4 regions of the Alteromonas fortis genome follow, and region 3 is predicted to be linked to each of the others. Evidence: predicted binding sites of a transcription regulator. Region 3 holds the regulator's gene; each other region holds the start of a gene.
What was found. Region 3 encodes FNR, which switches genes on or off when oxygen is low (the NO sensors DNR and NnrR bind a similar motif). Its sites were predicted from a motif close to TTGATCTAGATCAA; they were not measured.
Positions count from the first base shown of each region.

Region 1: PCAR9_RS19225 (high-potential iron-sulfur protein) is a predicted target of FNR. The motif match lies at 2,351-2,364, and genes of this name have one in related genera.
Region 2: PCAR9_RS17680 (GbsR/MarR family transcriptional regulator) is a predicted target of FNR. The motif match lies at 3,466-3,479, and genes of this name have one in related genera.
Region 4: PCAR9_RS00135 (OmpW family outer membrane protein) is a predicted target of FNR. The motif match lies at 2,013-2,026, and genes of this name have one in related genera.

Region 1 covers NZ_LR812090.1:4,488,557-4,493,170, reverse strand. The annotation lists gene PCAR9_RS19230 (amidase) at 166-1,788, shown strand; gene PCAR9_RS19225 (high-potential iron-sulfur protein) at 1,909-2,202, opposite strand; gene PCAR9_RS19220 (flavin reductase family protein) at 2,425-3,054, opposite strand; gene PCAR9_RS19215 (zinc ribbon domain-containing protein) at 3,047-3,238, opposite strand; gene PCAR9_RS19210 (hypothetical protein) at 3,429-3,716, shown strand; gene PCAR9_RS19205 (exonuclease domain-containing protein) at 3,835-4,614, shown strand, end outside.
Region 2 covers NZ_LR812090.1:4,135,718-4,140,331, forward strand. The annotation lists gene PCAR9_RS17675 (tandem-95 repeat protein) at 1-3,059, opposite strand, end outside; gene PCAR9_RS17680 (GbsR/MarR family transcriptional regulator) at 3,519-4,076, shown strand; gene PCAR9_RS17685 (cytochrome ubiquinol oxidase subunit I) at 4,088-4,614, shown strand, end outside.
Region 3 covers NZ_LR812090.1:2,378,044-2,382,657, forward strand. The annotation lists gene PCAR9_RS10200 (heavy metal translocating P-type ATPase) at 1-936, shown strand, start outside; gene ccoS (cbb3-type cytochrome oxidase assembly protein CcoS) at 938-1,168, shown strand; gene PCAR9_RS10210 (sulfite exporter TauE/SafE family protein) at 1,155-1,814, shown strand; gene fnr (fumarate/nitrate reduction transcriptional regulator Fnr) at 1,860-2,600, shown strand; gene uspE (universal stress protein UspE) at 2,893-3,816, shown strand; gene ttcA (tRNA 2-thiocytidine(32) synthetase TtcA) at 4,050-4,614, shown strand, end outside.
Region 4 covers NZ_LR812090.1:27,542-32,155, reverse strand. The annotation lists gene aroE (shikimate dehydrogenase) at 1-679, opposite strand, end outside; gene PCAR9_RS00140 (group II truncated hemoglobin) at 678-1,109, shown strand; gene PCAR9_RS00135 (OmpW family outer membrane protein) at 1,225-1,899, opposite strand; gene hemF (oxygen-dependent coproporphyrinogen oxidase) at 2,112-3,044, opposite strand; gene tsaC (L-threonylcarbamoyladenylate synthase type 1 TsaC) at 3,041-3,646, opposite strand; gene PCAR9_RS00120 (DNA topoisomerase family protein) at 3,704-4,246, opposite strand; gene PCAR9_RS00115 (DUF494 family protein) at 4,332-4,614, opposite strand, start outside.

The sequences.
Region 1 (4,614 bases), 2.1 Mb from region 3:
CGTATTTTATCGTGTAGACAGTGAACCATTTTTGATTCAACGTATATCAAACGTAGCAATACTTTTATGTCCGTCACTTTTTACCTAATCGTAGATAAGGCCCGATGGTACAGAGGTCATGGCATAAGAACGTTCTCACAAAAACAATGCGTTAAGGAAAGCTCTATGTTGAAACAGTGGTATTTACTGGCTGTAACCTTGCTGTGTACCGCCTGCGTGTCGCAATCGCACTATGAAGATAGCGATAGTGAAAGGTGGCTAGATGAGCCAGCATACCTGCAGGCTCAAGCTATTGCTCAAGGCGATATTACATCGGCAGAGCTTGTGAGCGGGTATTTAGCTCGTATTGGTGAGTTGGATAAAAAGACAAATAGTGTCTTAGCGCTAAACCCCAATGCCTTAGCTGAAGCTAAATCAATCGATAAACAATTTGCCAGTGGAGCTGAATTAGGCCCGTTAGCCGGTATTCCAGTATTGCTAAAGGACAATATTGAAAGCGCAGAAATGCCCACAACTGCAGGTTCTATGGCGCTAATCAATAACGACACCGGACGAGACGCCCCTATTGTTGCGAAGCTAAAAGCAGCGGGCGCGATTATTTTAGGTAAAACAAATTTGTCTGAATGGGCGAATTTTCGTTCTGAATCATCGATAAGCGGTTGGAGCGCAGTAGGTGGCTTAACTCGAAACCCTCACATATTATCAAGAAGCGCATGCGGTTCGTCGTCTGGCTCGGGCGCAGCAATGTCGCTTCGATTAGCATCACTTGCCGTAGGTACTGAAACCAATGGCTCTATAATCTGCCCAGCATCTATTAACGGTGTAGTCGGCTTTAAACCAACCGTTGGTTTACTCTCAAGAACGCACATTGTACCTATTTCCTTTAGCCAAGATACGGCTGGACCAATGACCTCAAATGTTCAAGACGCATGGCTAATGACTGCTGTAATGGCTGGGGAAGATGCAAGCGATAGTGCTACTGAAAATACAGCGTCTCATCAACCTAACGTGCCTTCATCGAAAATGCTGGCAACAGATTTAAAAGGCAAACGCATTGGTGTTGTCAGGTATCGCCAGGGCGACAACCCTCACGTACTACAAGTCTACGAAAGTGCGCTAAACCAGTTAAGAGCATCGGGAGCTACGCTGGTGGACATTAGTGATTTTTCTCAGCCTGATTCCTTCTGGGCCGACTCGTACAATGTTTTACTCAGCGAGTTCCATCACAGCATCAACGAATATTTGTCGGGGTCACCAGCAGAGCTCCCTGCACGAAATTTATCTGAGCTTATTGCTTTTAACAACCAAACCGAGCGAGAGCTAGCGTTATTCAACCAAGATATTTTTGAAAAGTCGCTAGACGCGGCGTCTATTGATAGCGAAGCATATCAAAGCGCCCTTCGCCTTATTCAAGATACAGCGGGCAAAAACGGTATTGACGCATTGCTAGCAAAACACAACGTAGATGTATTGGTTGCGCCTTCAAACAGCCCTTCATTTTTAATCGACGGTGTGTATGGCGACCATTCGCCGGCTGGTTTCATTGGTATAGGCTATTTAGCCGCTGTTGCGGGCTATCCACATCTCACAGTACCGGCGGGTGAAGTGAAAGGCCTTCCAGTAGGCATTAGCTTTATCGGTGCTAAGTGGAAAGATGAAGATGTGCTAAAGATAGGTAAAGTCTTTGAAGCTAAACATGGTTTTTTCATTAAGCCAGGTCTTTTACCTACACGTTTTGATGACCCCAGCTTAAAAGGCATACAAAATGGACTAAATGAGAGCCGCTAGATAAAAGCACGTGGTTTGAATGTGAAGTTTGTTAAGCAGTATTGAAACTAAAAAGCCCCCGATAATTATAGGGGGCTTTTGCTATTTACGTATGCTATTTATGTAGCTGCGAGTGATTATTTAGCCTGGCTTTTTAACCCAAGCGCTACACCAGCCATCAGCGTTAACCAGCTTGTTAGGGAAAATGTTACAAGGGCGATATTGTTCGCCATCGGCACCCTGCACGTACATGCAGTTTGCACATTTTGCACCTTCAACGGTTGAAGACGGTGTGTAGTTTAATGCTTTCGCAGTTGGGTCATCAGCGCTCAATTGTTCTTGAGCTTGTGCACGTAACGCTACACCACCTAATGTAAGACCGATAACTGTAGAGCCAGACAGTTTTAAAAAGTCACGGCGATTTACAGATTTCATAACATTCTCCTTAAGAGATAGAAACGATAATGATTCTTTTTTATTCAGTACCTTAAACGCAAAAACCTGCCCAATGAGGCAGGTTTTGTGTAATGTTTAAATACTATCTCTTTTTGAAAAAAGATCGAACGAAATGTCTTATTTTCACTTGATCTAGATTAAATAAACTTCAGAGTAATAATACCTGATTGTAATTATCAGACCCTTCTATCTGCTAAAAGTTCATTTTTTAGCTAGGGGGACTCCGGGTTTGGCGTAGGCAAATTGTGCAACACGCGTAGTGCTATGATAGCTATCTAAACCAGAAATGCAGGCAGTGTTTGCTTTTTCTATATCGGCGTATCCATCTGCATCAATAATGTTCTCTGGCATATGAAGCTCTTGAATTTCTCCAATAACCATTTCGGTTTCGTTAAGCAGTTTTAAATGTTGCGCCACCTTTAAGCCCATCTTGATTTCACTTTCTTTAACAAACGGAGCACTAAATGACTCGCTAAACTGCGGCGTTAAACCCACTGCTTCAAATTCGCTCTCATCTGGAGCGTAGCGAGCAGACGTTTGGTGCGCTTTGTCTAGCCAATCAGTCGACACGTGATTTAGCGTGTAAAAGCCCTGTTGCTTTATATTGCTAAGGGTATCTCGTACCACAGTATGTGGGCGCATTATCATGCCTATAAGTGGCGGGTTAGCACCCACATGAACGATAGAGCTTACAATGGCTAAATTGTTGGTGTTTCCGTTTGTGGTACCCACTAACGTAGCCGACTTAAAGCCAGACAAGCTATTGACTAGATTAGCTCGATATCGCTGTGCAAGCGCATCTATATCGCTGCGTGTAAACTGCTTAGTCATTTTCTCGTTCTGCCTCAATTTGAATGTCGTCACCATGCTGATAAGCGGTCAACTCTATAGGTTGGCAGCACACCTGACAGTCGAGTACTTGGACTTGACCTACATCGTTAACCTCATCTATCTCAACGTCGTTAGGCGCCATACAGTAAGGGCAGGAGAAGCCCATGGAACGGGTTAAGCTCATATTTCATTGCCTTGTTAATCACGAATAGTGTTTATTACGTAATGCTAAGACGAGTGGATTTTCTTTAGCAAAATACCCCGTTGTTTATGAAAAAAACGCGCTGAGGCAATCGCAATAGCCATTATTAAATGAAAGGCTTAATAATTAGCCCGAATAAACAGCAGCAAGGTGAATGAATAGAGGTGATGGTGTGGCAAATAAAGTAGGAAAATGCCCGTGTTGTAACAGAGAGACGCGCCTTACTTATCACCACCTTATTCCAAAAAAAATGCATCGGCGCACCTATTTCAAAAAGCACTTCAGCAAAGCCGAACTGCAGGACGGTATTTATATTTGTAGGCAATGTCATAGCGGCATACATCGCTTTTATGATGAGATGACATTGGCCAAGCACTACTTCAATTTACAACGTTTACTAAATGACGAGCAGCTTTCAACGTTCTTTCAGTGGGTGTCTAAACAGAGAGTTCGTGTTTAATAAATGGCTTGGTCTAATACCGGCCAGTAGACTTTAAATACATTCGATATGGATTTAATTTGATTAACTAGGCTGTATAAATATACACTATTGGTGTTTTCATAGCCAAAGATACCTCATGCGAAAAGATTTACCGCCACGTTATTACCTCACACATTTTCACGAGTTCCTTAAGTTCTTTGAAGGTGCGAACAGCATGCTTTTGAGTGATGAGGCAGCTGATTTTGTCGAGCGTTTTAACGCATTAGACGATGACAAAAAATGTATTGTGGTACGCGCTGCAAATCGCAAGTATGCGGTTATTGACAGAACCCAGTTTAACTACGGCGAAATAACCGAGCCGCAAGCACAAATAGATTGTCTCATTGATAGCGGGTGGTTTGGCGACCTTTCGAACGCGTCGCTTAATGATATCGCCAGCGTTCTAACCAAAGACGCGTTGTTGGCGCTTCTTGCTGAATACGGCAGTACGCAGGGGCTGGCGTCTCTCACTAAGCCCAAACTTGTGACGTTACTTAATGAACATATCGGTGCTAGAGGCTGGCCAGAGAGCTTTTCGCTAAATAACTATTTGATGTGTTTGTTTGATAATGCGCTTCGCTATTTGCTGTTTATCTATTTCGGTAATACCAAAAGCCGTCTGAATCAGTTTTCTATGCGCGATCTCGGTGTAATGAGAACCCGCTCCGATTCGGTAACCGATACTGCACGCTTTGAAAGTAAAAGCGATGCGCAAGCCGCTTGGTTTTACGCCAACCACTATAGCCAGCTAGCCTTTTATAACAATGATATGTTACTTGCCTTAGCGGAAAGTGATTTCCCTGCTACAGAAGGTGTGTCAGCCAGTTTCTATCGCGACCAGTTGCTTTATGCACTTGGGCTTAAAGTGTTGGCTTTT
Region 2 (4,614 bases), 1.8 Mb from region 3:
GCTTTTACTTCTGCAGTATAAGTAAACTGCACGCTATCACCCGCAGCAAGCTCTGAACCTGAATAGGTTACTCTGTCCTGGGTATTTTCAAATGCATACGTAAACCCAGACGGGGTTGTTCCTTCAGTTACATTTGTGAAAATATCAGTATTAACATTGCTGACCACTTCAACATCATAAGCGGTAGCTGTACCTGTATTTTCAACATCAATAGTTACGGTTACCGTATCACCTGCTTCTACGCCAGAGCTTGGCGCCACGCTTGTTGTTGCGCTTAATACATGTTCAGCGAACTGGTTAGTTGACGTAGCTGACGCATTGTTGGTGGTATTGTTGGTTCCCGCATTTACCTGTAACTGCTTGCTTTGCGTTGACGTTGTAGCGGCATTTTGTGTGACATCTTGCACCAAGGCTTCAAGCGTAATTGAGAATGTATTATCGCTTGGATCGTTATCATTATTGGTGGTTGTACTGCCGTTAAACACAGCTTTAACAGTTTGCCCGCTTTCGACAGTTCCTGACGATGTCACAGTGGGGCTGGCGCTTACGGTTCCGTCAAAACCTGTTGAATTTACCGTTAACGTATTGCTGTATTCAAAACCAGCAGGAAGCGTCATGTCTACCGTTAAGTCGTTCGTGGTGCCCTCCGGCAACGTCACGTCTACCCGATACTGTACGGTATCACCTACCACAACATTACCTGTAGGACTTACTATGGTTGACGCAATAGCAATATCAGAAACGGTAACCGATGCGTCATCTTTTTGTGGGTCAAAGGTTACGGTCTGACCTGAAGCCGATGCCCAATTTATTGTCGCTTCGGACGTGATGACATCATTAGGCTCTGCGGTTTGCGCAATATCTTGTGTGAAGGTAAGTACATAAACATCACCTGCAGCGAGGTTTTCTACACTGTAGGTGCCCGCAGATAAGGAGCCGCTACCTAACGTTGTGCTATTCCCATTAAGCGTTGCAGATACAAGGCTCTGCGAAGCCACGCCAGCAACAAGTGGAACACTGGCGGTTGTGTCAAATGATGTAGCACCACCTTCGTTAGTTACTGTTAAGGTGTACTGAACCGTATCACCGGCATCTACATTTCCTGCAGAAGTAGCAAGTGAAACAGTTAATTCTGGCGCACGAACTATTATCTCAGCAGATTTAAGGTCGGCGCTAACAGCGTCTGGTGTATTGGTTGATGTTCCTTGGAACAAGTTAGCTAACCTTAGACCGTCGGCGTAAGGCTCGTCGGTAACCTCAACAGTAAAATCAACTTCTAGCACTTCAGGGGTAGATGTTGAAATATCCCCCCAGTCTAGCGTTACGCTGTTTTCCGTGGTCGATAGCGTGATGGCAGGTGTAAGCGACGTTATCGTGTTTTCAGGGCCATAAGCGAAATTAGCGTTAGTCGAAAAATCTGAACTAGTACTAACTGTTGACGAGGAAACTAGGAACACAGGGAGCGGTAAAAAGTCTTTGAAAACAATGTCGTTTGTGTCGCCCGATGGGATATTCATGTGCAGGCGATAAGTCACGCTTTCACCCGGTGCGTACTCAAGAACTTCTGTAGTCGTGTTATTGTCAGAATTTACGAGGAATTTAGTGGTGGTTATTCCTTCTATAGATACTGAGTCACTTGAGCCTTCTGAGCAGCTCACTGCGCCATTCACTAGGTTATATTGAGCACTTTGAGAAAACGACAGTGAATCGTTAGCAACGACAGGGGCATTACTATCAACTCCTGTGTAACCACCAACGTAATTTTGCTGAATATCTACGGTGTAAGAAACCGTCAAAACGCTTCCGCCCGGAAGCGTGCCTGTTGCGTTAGTAACGTTGTAAGTGATGGCCTCATTTTGACTGGCATCAGTACTTGAAGCAGGCCTCGTTATGTTAAACGTACTTCCACCATAGCTAACCGTGATATCTGAGGAAAAATCTACGCCATCGGCAATGGTATCGTTAAGTATTAAAGAATCTACCGATATATAGTCAGAAATTTGAATAGAGTTAGTAACAGTGAGCGTGTTGCCAGGGCTTGATTGAGCGGCGTTAACGCGTTGCTGAATTGCAACATGCTTTGCCGAAATCGTATCACTGCTAGAAACCTGGGTAAGCCCATTGCCGTTAAAACTCGCATTAAAGTCAAGCGGATGCTCAATACTTGAAGCGCTGCACTGCTGCGAATTCAGGACGTTAGTAAAATACATGGGGTAGCTTACCCGCACATCATTTTCGCTACTTGTTCCCGTAGCAGAAACACACGAAACATCTAAAGTGCCACCGGGGTTTGACGCAGAGGGTTCACTATCTATAGAGCACCCAGTTCCACCAGTTATCGTAGCTTGAGCACTATATTGAACGCCGCTGTTTAAAACATCCGTAAACTGTAAGTTGTCTATGGTAGGGCCGTTCGCTACATCAACCGTATGGGTAACGGTTGCTGAAAAGCTTGAACCCGCAGCAAGCTCGTTTTCCGCAGCCGAGCTTTGCGTTGTTACTTGGTAAAGTGCCGCCTCAACCGACGCGCTTTGCGTTGTGCCTATTGTTGGACCATTGTCACCTGTTGCCGTGTCACCAAACTCATATACGGGTGTGACTTCAATAACAAACGCTTCCGCAGGCGCTGCATTGCTGTCGATAGTGAAACAAACATTAGTAGTTAGATCAGGGCCATTGGTTACAACCGAGCCAACTGGGATATCTACCGTTGAAAAACTGAACCCTTCGGTGCCTGCAACGGTTTGCGCAATGATAGGATCTTCGAGCTCATTGTTGTTCGCAATGGGGTCGAATGTGCCGACATTAACGGTATCACTGTTGCTTCCTATAAATGTCGCACCATTGAAGGTTAAGTCTGCATCATGAATAACGCGCAGATAAGGACCATAGCCAGTGGTACCTGAGTTAGTTAATGGTATGTCGTAACAGAATGACTCTCCAATAAACGCGCTTTGCGGCGCTGCGTTGGTGATAACAGGGGTTGCTGCTTGTGCAGTTTGTAATGCACCTAGAAGTAATGAAGTACCGATAATGGCTTTGGACAATGTGCGGATCATGTCTTTCCTTTAGCGCGTATATTTATTAGAGAGATAGCTCTCTTCCATAATCTTTACCGAGAACACTCTTTAAAAAGTACTCGACAAGACTCTGAAAGCTAGATCAAGAATTTCGATTTCGCCAACAAATCAAACATTAAAATTAAATAAACAATAGCTAATATTTGTTGTTTATTAATAAGTTAGCGTAATGAAGCGCGGACATTACATCGACAGATTCAGTAAGAAAACTAGACATAAGGATAAGGAAAGGCTCTAGGGGTAACTCCCTATTTAAATTTGCAATCGCCCGCCCGATGTCGTCTTGAAGAGCTTTTTTAATAAAAAGTTTGGTCAAATTAGGCATTTGTCCAAACATTAAATTTTTGTTTTATTCGGCTCATAACATGAATAACACTTGTATTTATTGACCTTTGACAATAAACTTTCAGTAATTTCTGAAACTTCTGGAAAATAAGAATGAAAATGACGCCTTTAATTACATCTGCAGTCATGCACTTTGGCGAAATGGGAAGTCGCTGGGGCTTCAATCGAACAGTTGGGCAAATACTTGCACTTATTGTGCTTAACGAAGAGCCCATTTCGGCACAAGAAGTTGCCGATGCGCTCAATATATCCAGAGGCAACACTAGCATGGGCTTAAAAGAGCTACAGTCATGGCGCCTTGTTAAACAACACCATGTTCCCGGCGAGAGAAAAGAGTTTTTTATTCCGGCTGGCGATATTTGGACACTGGCCAATAGAGTATTTGAAGAGCGCCGAAAGCGTGAAATAGACCCAACCATGAGCCTACTTCGGGATTTACTTCTCGATGCACCTGCAAATGAAAAGGAGGCGAATGCTCAACATAAACTGAACGAAATCCATGATTTACTCGAATCAATTACGGCATGGTCTGAAGAGCTTCAGAATCTTGGGCCTGAAAAGTTAAACACGTTGATGAAGTTAGGTTCTGGCGTGGGCCGTATGCTTGAGCTTAAGGACAAGCTACTTCTGGGGAAAAACAGCGTTAACTAAGGGGGCTCTCTGTGGATGCATTCTTGCTGTCTCGTTTACAATTTGCGTTAAATATTAGTTTCCATATTTTGTTTCCAACCATCACCATGGCGATGGGCTGGTTTCTATTTTATTTTAAGCTGCGCTCTAACATTTCAGGTCACCCTGTGTGGATGCGCATGTATCGCTTTTGGGTACGTGTTTTCGCTCTAAGCTTCGCATTAGGTGTAGTAAGCGGCGTTACTATGTCATTTCAGTTTGGCACCAACTGGCCAGGGTTTATGGAAAAAGTAGGCAACGTAGCTGGCCCGCTTTTAGGCTATGAAGTACTTACCGCATTTTTCTTAGAAGCCACGTTCTTGGGGATCATGCTATTTGGTATACGCCGTGTTCCTAACTGGCTGCATACGGCATCTACTCTTATTGTCGCTCTTGGCACCACAACGTCTGCATTCTGGATATTAGCGCTTAATAGTTGGATGCAAACCCCACAAGGTTTTGAAGTAGTCGATGGTGTGGTTTATGCCACAAACTGGAAAGAAATCATTTTCAACCCATC
Region 3 (4,614 bases):
GACACTATCGCGCTCGACAAAACCGGTACGCTTACACAAGGTAAGTTCACTATATCAAACGCCTGGTATGCTGACGGCGTAGACAGCGACAGCGCGTTTTCCATTGCACGCGCACTTGAATCTCGCTCTGAGCACCCTATTGCTAAAGCCTTTAGCGGGGATAAAGCCTTTAGCGATAATAAGGCCGTTAGCGGTGATAAAACGTCAAACGGCAACACCATACACAAAGTGTCCAATTTTACAGTCACGCCAGGTGGTGGAATTAGCGGTGAAATTAATGACACACTATTTTGCATGGGCTCAGCAGCATTCAGTGTTCACGAATCACAGCAATCATTTATCGAGGGTTACCCCTCGGCTAATGTGTTTCTTACCGTCAAAGGCCGTATTATGGCGGCTTTTGAAGTTCGTGACTCACTGCGTGACGATACCCAAGAAACCCTCGATATATTGGCAAAAAGTCATACCCTAGCTGTATTAAGCGGCGATACACAGCAAAACGTCGACTCCCTAACGAAACCTTTACCAATTTCCACCGCTAAAGGGGGCCTTACCCCAGAACAGAAATACGAAACGGTTCAAGCTATGCAGCAATCGGGCTCCAAGGTAATGATGATGGGCGATGGTATTAATGACGCGCCAGTGCTTGCTAGTGCCGATGTAGCGATAGCAGTAGGTAATGCGACAGATGTTGCGAAGACTGCTGCCGACGTGATATTGCTAGGCGACCAGCTACTTTCTGTGCCGGAGTTAATTAAAACCTCGCACCAAGTGAAACAAAAAATAAGACAAAATATTGGTTGGTCGTTAGGTTACAATGTGCTGATCTTACCCTTCGCCGTAACAGGCCTGCTTTCACCGTGGATGGCGGTTGTTGGAATGTCATTAAGCAGTATCATAGTAGTGACAAACTCTACGCGACTTCTGGGCAAATAGTATGAGCATAATTTACGTTTTAATACCAATCGCGATCATCATAGTAGCTGTGGCAATTGTGATATTCTTCTGGGCGGTTAAAACCAATCAGTTTGAAGATTTAGACCGTCAGGGTTACAGTATTTTGTTTGATGATGACCTTCCGCCTGAGGAAAAAAAGCTCGCTGAGCAACGCAAGCAATTTCAGGATAGTAAAGTAGATAAAAGCCAAGAGTCGCATGGAGGGGATTAATTATTTCTCAGCCTTTCTTATCGGCTTAGCTGGCGGTGTTCACTGCGTGGGCATGTGCGGGGGTATAGTGGCAGCGCTAAGAATGGTGTCACCAAAAGGTGCTTCAGCATTACCCTATACCCTAGCCTACAATATAGGACGTATAGCAAGCTACACCATCGCTGGCGCGCTAACTGGGGCGCTTGGAAAAATAGCCGCCGACTACGTGCCCCTTGCCAACTATGCCCTATCTTTGCTTAGCGGCCTTATGCTGTTGTTGCTAGCCTGTTATTTAGGTAAATGGTGGACGGGTTTAACGGTATTGGAAAACGCTGGAAAAGGATTGTTTTCTAAACTGCAGCCATTATCTAAGCGTTTTTTACCGTTCAAAACCCCTTTTAGCGCTATCCCTTATGGGTTTATCTGGGGCTGGTTACCTTGTGGATTAGTGTATTCAACACTTACTTGGTCTTTGGCTGCGGGCAATGCAGTACAAGGCGCCGCCGTGATGTTTTTCTTCGGTTTAGGTACTTTGCCAACGCTACTCGCAGCAAGTGCAGGCAGTCAGTATATTGTTAGTAGTTTTCAAAACAGTCACGTTAGACAACTCATCGCAGTAATAATGGCCATATATGCAGCCTATCTTATTCATGGCGCAATCGTTTAAAAATAGGTGTATTATTGTCGTGGGGTCTTTATAAGAGCAAGCATTATGAGCAAAGGAAGCCAATTTTCTATTCACTGTCAAAACTGTAGCTTTAGTCACCTGTGTTTACCCGTTGCACTAAACAAAACAGAAATTGAATCTCTTGACGATATAATCGAGCGCAAAAAGCCGCTTCATAAAGGCGATACGCTCATTCAAACTGGCGATAAATTTCGTTCCCTTTTTGCGGTAAGAACAGGTTCTTTTAAATCATTTGTAACTAATCAAGAAGGTGAAGAGCAAATCACCGGCTTCCACTTCCCGGGTGATATTATTGGTTTTGATGCCCTGCGTGAAAGTAAGCATCAAAGTTACACTTCTGCGCTAGAAACCGCCATGGTGTGTGAACTGCCTTATGACACACTTGATGAAATGTCGGTTCAATTTCCCAAACTACGCCATCAGATCATGAGCTTTATGAGCGCTGAGATAAAACAAGATCACGACATGATCATGCTTTTAAACAAGCGTACTGCTGAAGAGCGTTTGCTGTATTTTATATCACACCTTTCCCAGCGTTTTGAAGAGCGTGGCTTTTCGCACAGAGAGTTTCACCTAACTATGACCCGAAACGAAATCGGCAACTATTTAGGCTTAACGATAGAAACCATTAGCCGTCTATTAAGTCGTTTTCAGAAGGAAAACATTATCAAGGTAGACGGTAAATTGATCTCTATTTTGGATTTTGACCGGTTAAATACCAAGCTAGAGGCGTTAAATGGCCCTAGCGTAGTTTGTAACGGTTAATTTATTCTTCTTTTATCTTAAGCGCGCTACATGCGCGCTTTTTAGTTTTAATCTTTAAAATTTCACTGTATTCCCTTAGTGAGTTACACAATATCCATCCATTGAGCATGAAAGCTCCCGTAAAATTCAGTGTAGCCTTTTTTGTTTATCAACGAATTATTTACGCCTTGATCCAAAACAACTCACGTTTTTTTAAATGTCGTTTATAGTTAATGTAAATGGTTTTTATAAACTGTTTTGAAAAAATATCGATGTCGACAGCCATACAAAGCTTTGTAGTTGAGGAGACGTTATGATTGAGTGTAAACGAATTCTTGCCGTGGTGGACGCGGAACGCGACAACCAGCCTGCCCTAAGCCGTGCCTATGAACTTGCATCAAAAACCGGCGCCACGGTTACCGCTATGATGGTGGTATATGATTTGTCTTACGATATGACAACCATGCTTAGCCCCGACGAACGTGAATCAATGCGCGATGCCGTTACAAAAGAACACGCCAAATGGCTATCTGCCCAGCTAAAAGAACAAGGCTTTTCAGAGACCGATATTGTGGTTGAGTGGAACAACCGTGCTTATGAGTCGATTATTTATTACGCCCTTAATAACCAAATCGACTTAGTAGTAAAAGCTACTAAAAAACATGACGACCTTGCCTCAGTGATCTTTACACCTACGGACTGGCACTTAATGCGCAAATGCCCTCGCCCTGTTCTACTCGTGAAAGAACATGATTGGCCAGAAGGCGGTGAAATCATTGCTGCAGTGAACGTAGGGAGCGAAGATGATGAACACGCTGCACTAAACGACAAGCTTACATTAATCGCGAATGACTATGCGTCTTTGCTGAAAGGTAACGTTAATTTAGTCAACAGCTACCCTTCAACACCACTCAACATTGCCATCGAAGTGCCGGAGTTTGACCCAGACACGTATCACGATGCGGTAAAAAACCATCATATGAAGGAAATGCGTAGTCACGCACTCAAATACGGTATACCAGATAATAAATGTGTGGTGAAAGAAGGCTTACCTGAAAAAGTTATCCCACAAGTAGCAAAAACACTCGATGCAGAGTTAGTTGTAATAGGCACAGTGGGACGGGTGGGTATTTCAGCAGCGCTTATTGGCAATACTGCCGAACACGTTATCGATGAACTGAATTGTGACGTATTAGCAATTAAGCCTGATGGATTTGAATCACCGATAACCGTGTAGTTAACGACTTAATTGCGCTTGCATATCAAGACACTTGGTGGCGATAAATGGCGAGTCGGCGATGGGCGTTTTTCATAAAAAACTGCGCATTTAGCGGTTAAAATCTGGGGCTTAGCCACATACGCTTTAATCAGTACTTAACGTTTCTGGATAAATTTAACCACACAGCCATAGTCTCGAAAAGGCGCTTTAATGTATAATGGCGCCTTTATCACAAACCAAGCTAGTTAATTATGAGTTTAGGCACAAGCAGTGCTGACGCGCCGACGTTAAACGCCGCGCAAAGTAAGCAAAAGTACAACTTCAACAAACTTCAAAAACGACTTCGTCGCAACGTGGGTAAGGCCATTGGCGATTTCGGTATGATTGAAAACAACGACAAGGTCATGGTGTGTTTATCTGGCGGTAAAGACAGCTATACCATGCTTGATATTCTATTGTTTTTAAGGAAGATTGCGCCTATTCATTTTGATATTATTGCGGTAAATCTTGACCAAAAGCAACCTGGTTTTCCCGAACATATCTTACCCGAGTACTTAGACAGCATTGGCGTTGACTACAAGATTGTAGAAGAAGACACCTACTCTATTGTTAAAGACAAAATTCCTGAAGGGAAAACGACCTGTTCGCTTTGTTCTCGTTTGCGTCGTGGTATTTTGTACCGTACAGCGAAAGAGTTAGGCGCGACTAAAATTGCATTAGGTCACCATCGTGACGACATGCTAGAAACTTTCTTCTTAAATATGTTTCATGGTGGTAAGCTAAAATCTATGCCACCAAAACTGGTTAGTGATAACG
Region 4 (4,614 bases), 2.4 Mb from region 3:
CTCTCATAAAGCGCGTAGGTGAATTTTTATAAACCATGTCGTAAACCACTTCACAGTGTTGTAAAACACCATCGTTCAAACTACACGGCAACTCATTATTTAAACTAGCGGCTGTTGAATTGATAATAATATGAGGTGCTATCGTTGCGATATCTTCAAGAGGCACCACCTGCACTTTTGCGTTTGACGCGGCGCTTGCGACTTCGTCAGCTTTTGCTTTCGTTCTGTTCGCAATAGTCAGTGAAGCAGCGCCCGCTTTTAATAATGGAGAAATAACACCACGGGCTGCACCGCCGGCACCGATAAGCAATACGCGTTTATCTTTAACTTTCACGCCACTATTTAGTAAATCATTTACTAGTCCAACACCGTCTGTGTTGAACCCTAACAGCTCACCGCTGCCCCCATTCATTAATGTATTAACAGCTTGTGCATCTTTAGCTGCTTGGTCATCTACCTTTGCTAAGTTAAAGGCATCAAGCTTAAAAGGCATTGTGACATTGCAGCCTACAGCGTTTTCTTGAGCTAAAAACGCTTTGGCGGCTTCAACAAAACCATCTTCAGGCGCAAGTATCTTTTCATAAGAAATCTTTTCTCCAACTTGATCAGCAAACATTTGATGAATAGTTGGTGATAAACTCTGTGCAATAGGATTTCCGAATACAGCGAATTTTTTCATGGGAATACGAGACTTATTTAATATAAAGAAGAAAAGCGATAGTCGTGCTTCGCAGAGTACACCATATGAGCGTATAGGTGGAGAGGAGAAAGTACGAGAATTAGCAAATACGTTTTATGACATTATGGAGACCGATCCACTTGCGAATGAACTACTTGCTATTCACCCTCAGCCATTAGACAGAATTCGTCATGTATTCTTTTTATATTTGAGTTTATGGCTGGGTGGTCCTGATGATTATCAGCAGCAATTTGGACACCCCCGTTTGCGTGCACGCCACCTTCCCTACACAGTAACACCAGAGTTGAAGGCGCAGTGGATGTATTGTATGCGCAAAGCCATGTTTAAAACGGTTAATGATATCGCCTTAGCTCAACAGTTACTTGATGCACTTGATCAACTTGCCAATCACATGGTGAATACAAAATAAAAAAGCGCGTTGAAAAGATTAACCTTTTAACGCGCAAGTCCCCTGTTACCGTCTACGCTCTTCGTGGCGTATAAAGTAGTGCAATTGTGAAAGCTTCAACTGTTAGGTTTAGGCCCTAGAAGGTGTAACCTACCGATATCGTGTACACCCAAGGGTCTATTTCAATATCACTAACCTTTCCAGCAGCATCGCCAACTTTAAAGGTGGCTTCTGTATCAATATCTATATAACGAACCGATGCGTTTACATGCCACTTAGTATCTATTTGATAGTCCATACCAACCTGAGCCGATACACCAAATGAGTTATCAAGCGATAGGTCACTTAAGCCCGCTGTTTCATTTGCGCCCGTAAACTCTTCGTCAAAGATAAAGGTATAGTTGATACCTGCACCAATGTACGGCTGAAATGCAGAGCTTGCGTCGTTGAAGTAATAGTTCGCGGTTAATGTAGGAGGAAGGTGCGTCACTTCACCAAGCTGGTTCCCTGTACCAAGAGGGTCTGCAACAGAAAAGTTCACGTCGTGCTTAAAAGGCGTTGCTGCAAGCAGCTCAATATTAATATTATCGGTAATAAAGTACGCAACGTTCAAACCTAGCTGGGTATCATTATCAATATTAAGGGCAACACCGAGGTCTGTTCCACCAGCGACAATGTTAGAAGTAGATTCGTCAGGAGCAACGGTAGTTAGACCGCCACGGACAATCCAATCGCCCTGTTGATGAGCGCTAGCTAGAGGTGAAATTGCAGCAATTGTAAGACAAAGTGCAGATAATGTGTGTTTGCGCATGATGTGTCTCTTTTGTGTTTAACTAAGATGGCGCTACTTTACGCCCTTGGTTAAGAGAAACATTGATCCAGCGCAAGCTTGATAACTCACTGAAACAAAGATGATATTCGGACTTGATGCAGATCAAAAAACGCCGTGTGTTCAACTCGCACGGCGTTTTCCTTATTAATGACATCAGATAAATCAGTAAAAGCGACCTTACTAAATTAAATTCACCAGTCAGTAGGCTTTAACCAGTCAGTTAACTTAGCTTCAGCGCTACCCGGTGCGGGCGTATAGCAATATTCCCAGCGGGCTAACGGCGGCATCGACATTAAAATAGACTCTGTGCGCCCTCCGGTTTGTAATCCAAACAGGGTACCGCGGTCGAATACTAGATTGAATTCAACGTAGCGACCTCGGCGATATAGCTGGAAGTCTCGCTCTCTTTCACCAAAATCGGTTTGCTTACGGCGTTCTACAATAGGAACGTATGCGTCAATAAAGCCGTTGCCTACCGCCTGCATAAACGCAAATGACTGTTCAAAGCCCAACTCATTCAGGTCATCGAAGAACAACCCTCCCACGCCGCGAGTTTCGTTGCGATGTTTTAAATAAAAGTAATCGTCACACCACTTTTTATACTTAGGGTACACATCATCGCCAAACGGCTTACATAATTTCTTTGCGGTATCATGCCAGTGCACAACGTCATCTTTGAACGGGTAAAACGGCGTTAAGTCAAAACCACCACCAAACCACCAGATAGGTGCTTCACCTTCTTTTTCCGCAATGAAAAAGCGAACATTAGCGTGCGACGTCGGGATATACGGGTTATGTGGGTGGATAACAAGTGATACGCCCATTGCTTGAAAGTTTCTGCCCGCAAGCTCAGGACGATTTGCCGTTGCTGATGCTGGCATTTGGCTGCCAAACACGTGTGAAAAGTTAACGCCGCCTTGCTCAATCACCGCACCGTTTTTTAAGACTCGAGAGCGACCACCGCCGCCTTCTTCACGCTGCCAACTGTCTTCGACAAACTGACCTTTTCCGTCGGCGAGCTCGAGGGTTTGGCAGATTGTGTCCTGCAGCCCTAGTAGATAGCTTTTTACTTGTTCTATTACTTCAGCGGCATTTTTACCGTCCAGTAATTCTGCTGATGTCATGCTCTTATTACCTCTGCTGTGTCACCATCGCGAATGGTACTGGGTTTAGTTGCACCACCTACTGCACCGTCAACGTAGAAAACGGAATCAGCGAATACGGCTTTTGCCTCTTCAGTAGTGGTGGCTGGCGGTTGACCGGTTAGGTTAGCACTTGTAGAAACAAGTGGCTTCCCTAACTTATTGCACAGCTCTACTACTACTGGATGATTAGTTACGCGCACTGCTATTTTACTATGCTTACCGGTTAACCAAACAGGCGCCGATGACGACTTAGGTAATAGCCAAGTGTTCGGGCCAGGCCAGCTTGAGAAAATATCGGTGCGACGATGTGGTTGTATGGCATTGTCGTTAACATAGGGCAATAGCTGACTGTAATTAGCAGCTATTAAAATAACGCCCTTTTCTACTGGTCGCTGTTTTATCTCTAACAGCGCATTTACCGCTGCTTCATTGTCTGGGTCACATCCGATGCCCATTACCGCTTCGGTTGGATAAACGATTAAATTTCCCGCTTCAAAAGCGGCAACAACAGGGTCTACTTCAGATGTATTAGCCTCAACGGGTGTAAACGTATTCACGTTCCCATTTTGGGTATCAGACATGGTTTTGATCTCTTTGTATAGTTCTTGGTTTAGTTGTTCGTTTAGTTAATCATATAACTACTTTTTAAAGCCACAACTAGGCTGAGGGCACTGCAACTGCCCCTTTTTATCTATCAATACTCCCCAACCGCAGTCTGGGCAGCTTTCATTTATCGGCGCGAAATTTAGCACATATCGACATTGTGGATAATGGTTACACGCAAAAAACTGTTTACCGTATTTATTAGTACGCGAGATCAAATGCCCTTTCTTACATTTTGGGCAATCTACCAAGGTGTCTTCTTTTTCCTTAATAGGCTCTATGTGATGGCACGTAGGAAAATTTGTACAGCCAATAAACATACCAAATCGCCCCTTTTTTATAGCAAGGTCAGAAGCACATTCGGGGCACGCTATACCATCTAAGGTTTTAAGAATAGTGGTTTGTTTATCGTGAAGCGGCTTACTGAAGTTGCATTCAGGGTAGCCTGTACACCCAATAAATGGACCTGATTTACTGTTCTTTATATGAAGGGGCTTGCCGCACTCGGGGCAGTCTCCGAAGTTATCATCTAGAGCATGCTCGTGCGCTGAAAAAAGTGAGTGGTCTATTTTAGACATGTATTAGACGTTAAGGCCTTAACGCGCTGTAATTTCACAGCGCATTTTGTAAGTAAAGATTTAAATATCAGTGACTACGACTGCATTAATGCAGCACGCCGTCTGGCTCTTCGAACAAAAGATCTTCCATTTGTGCGTAGGCTTTCTCTTTGCCAGGTACGTTGAATAGTACCATTAGCACAACCCACTTGAGGTCTTCTAAACAGAATTCATTGGAATCGATTTCCATAACGCGGTCTATCACCATCTCACGCGTAGACGCGTCTAGTACATTAACCTGTTCTAAGAACATAAGAAAACCACGACATTCCACATCTAAACGCATCTGTTCTTCGTGGGTGTAGATACGGCTTAAGCTGGTGCTAATC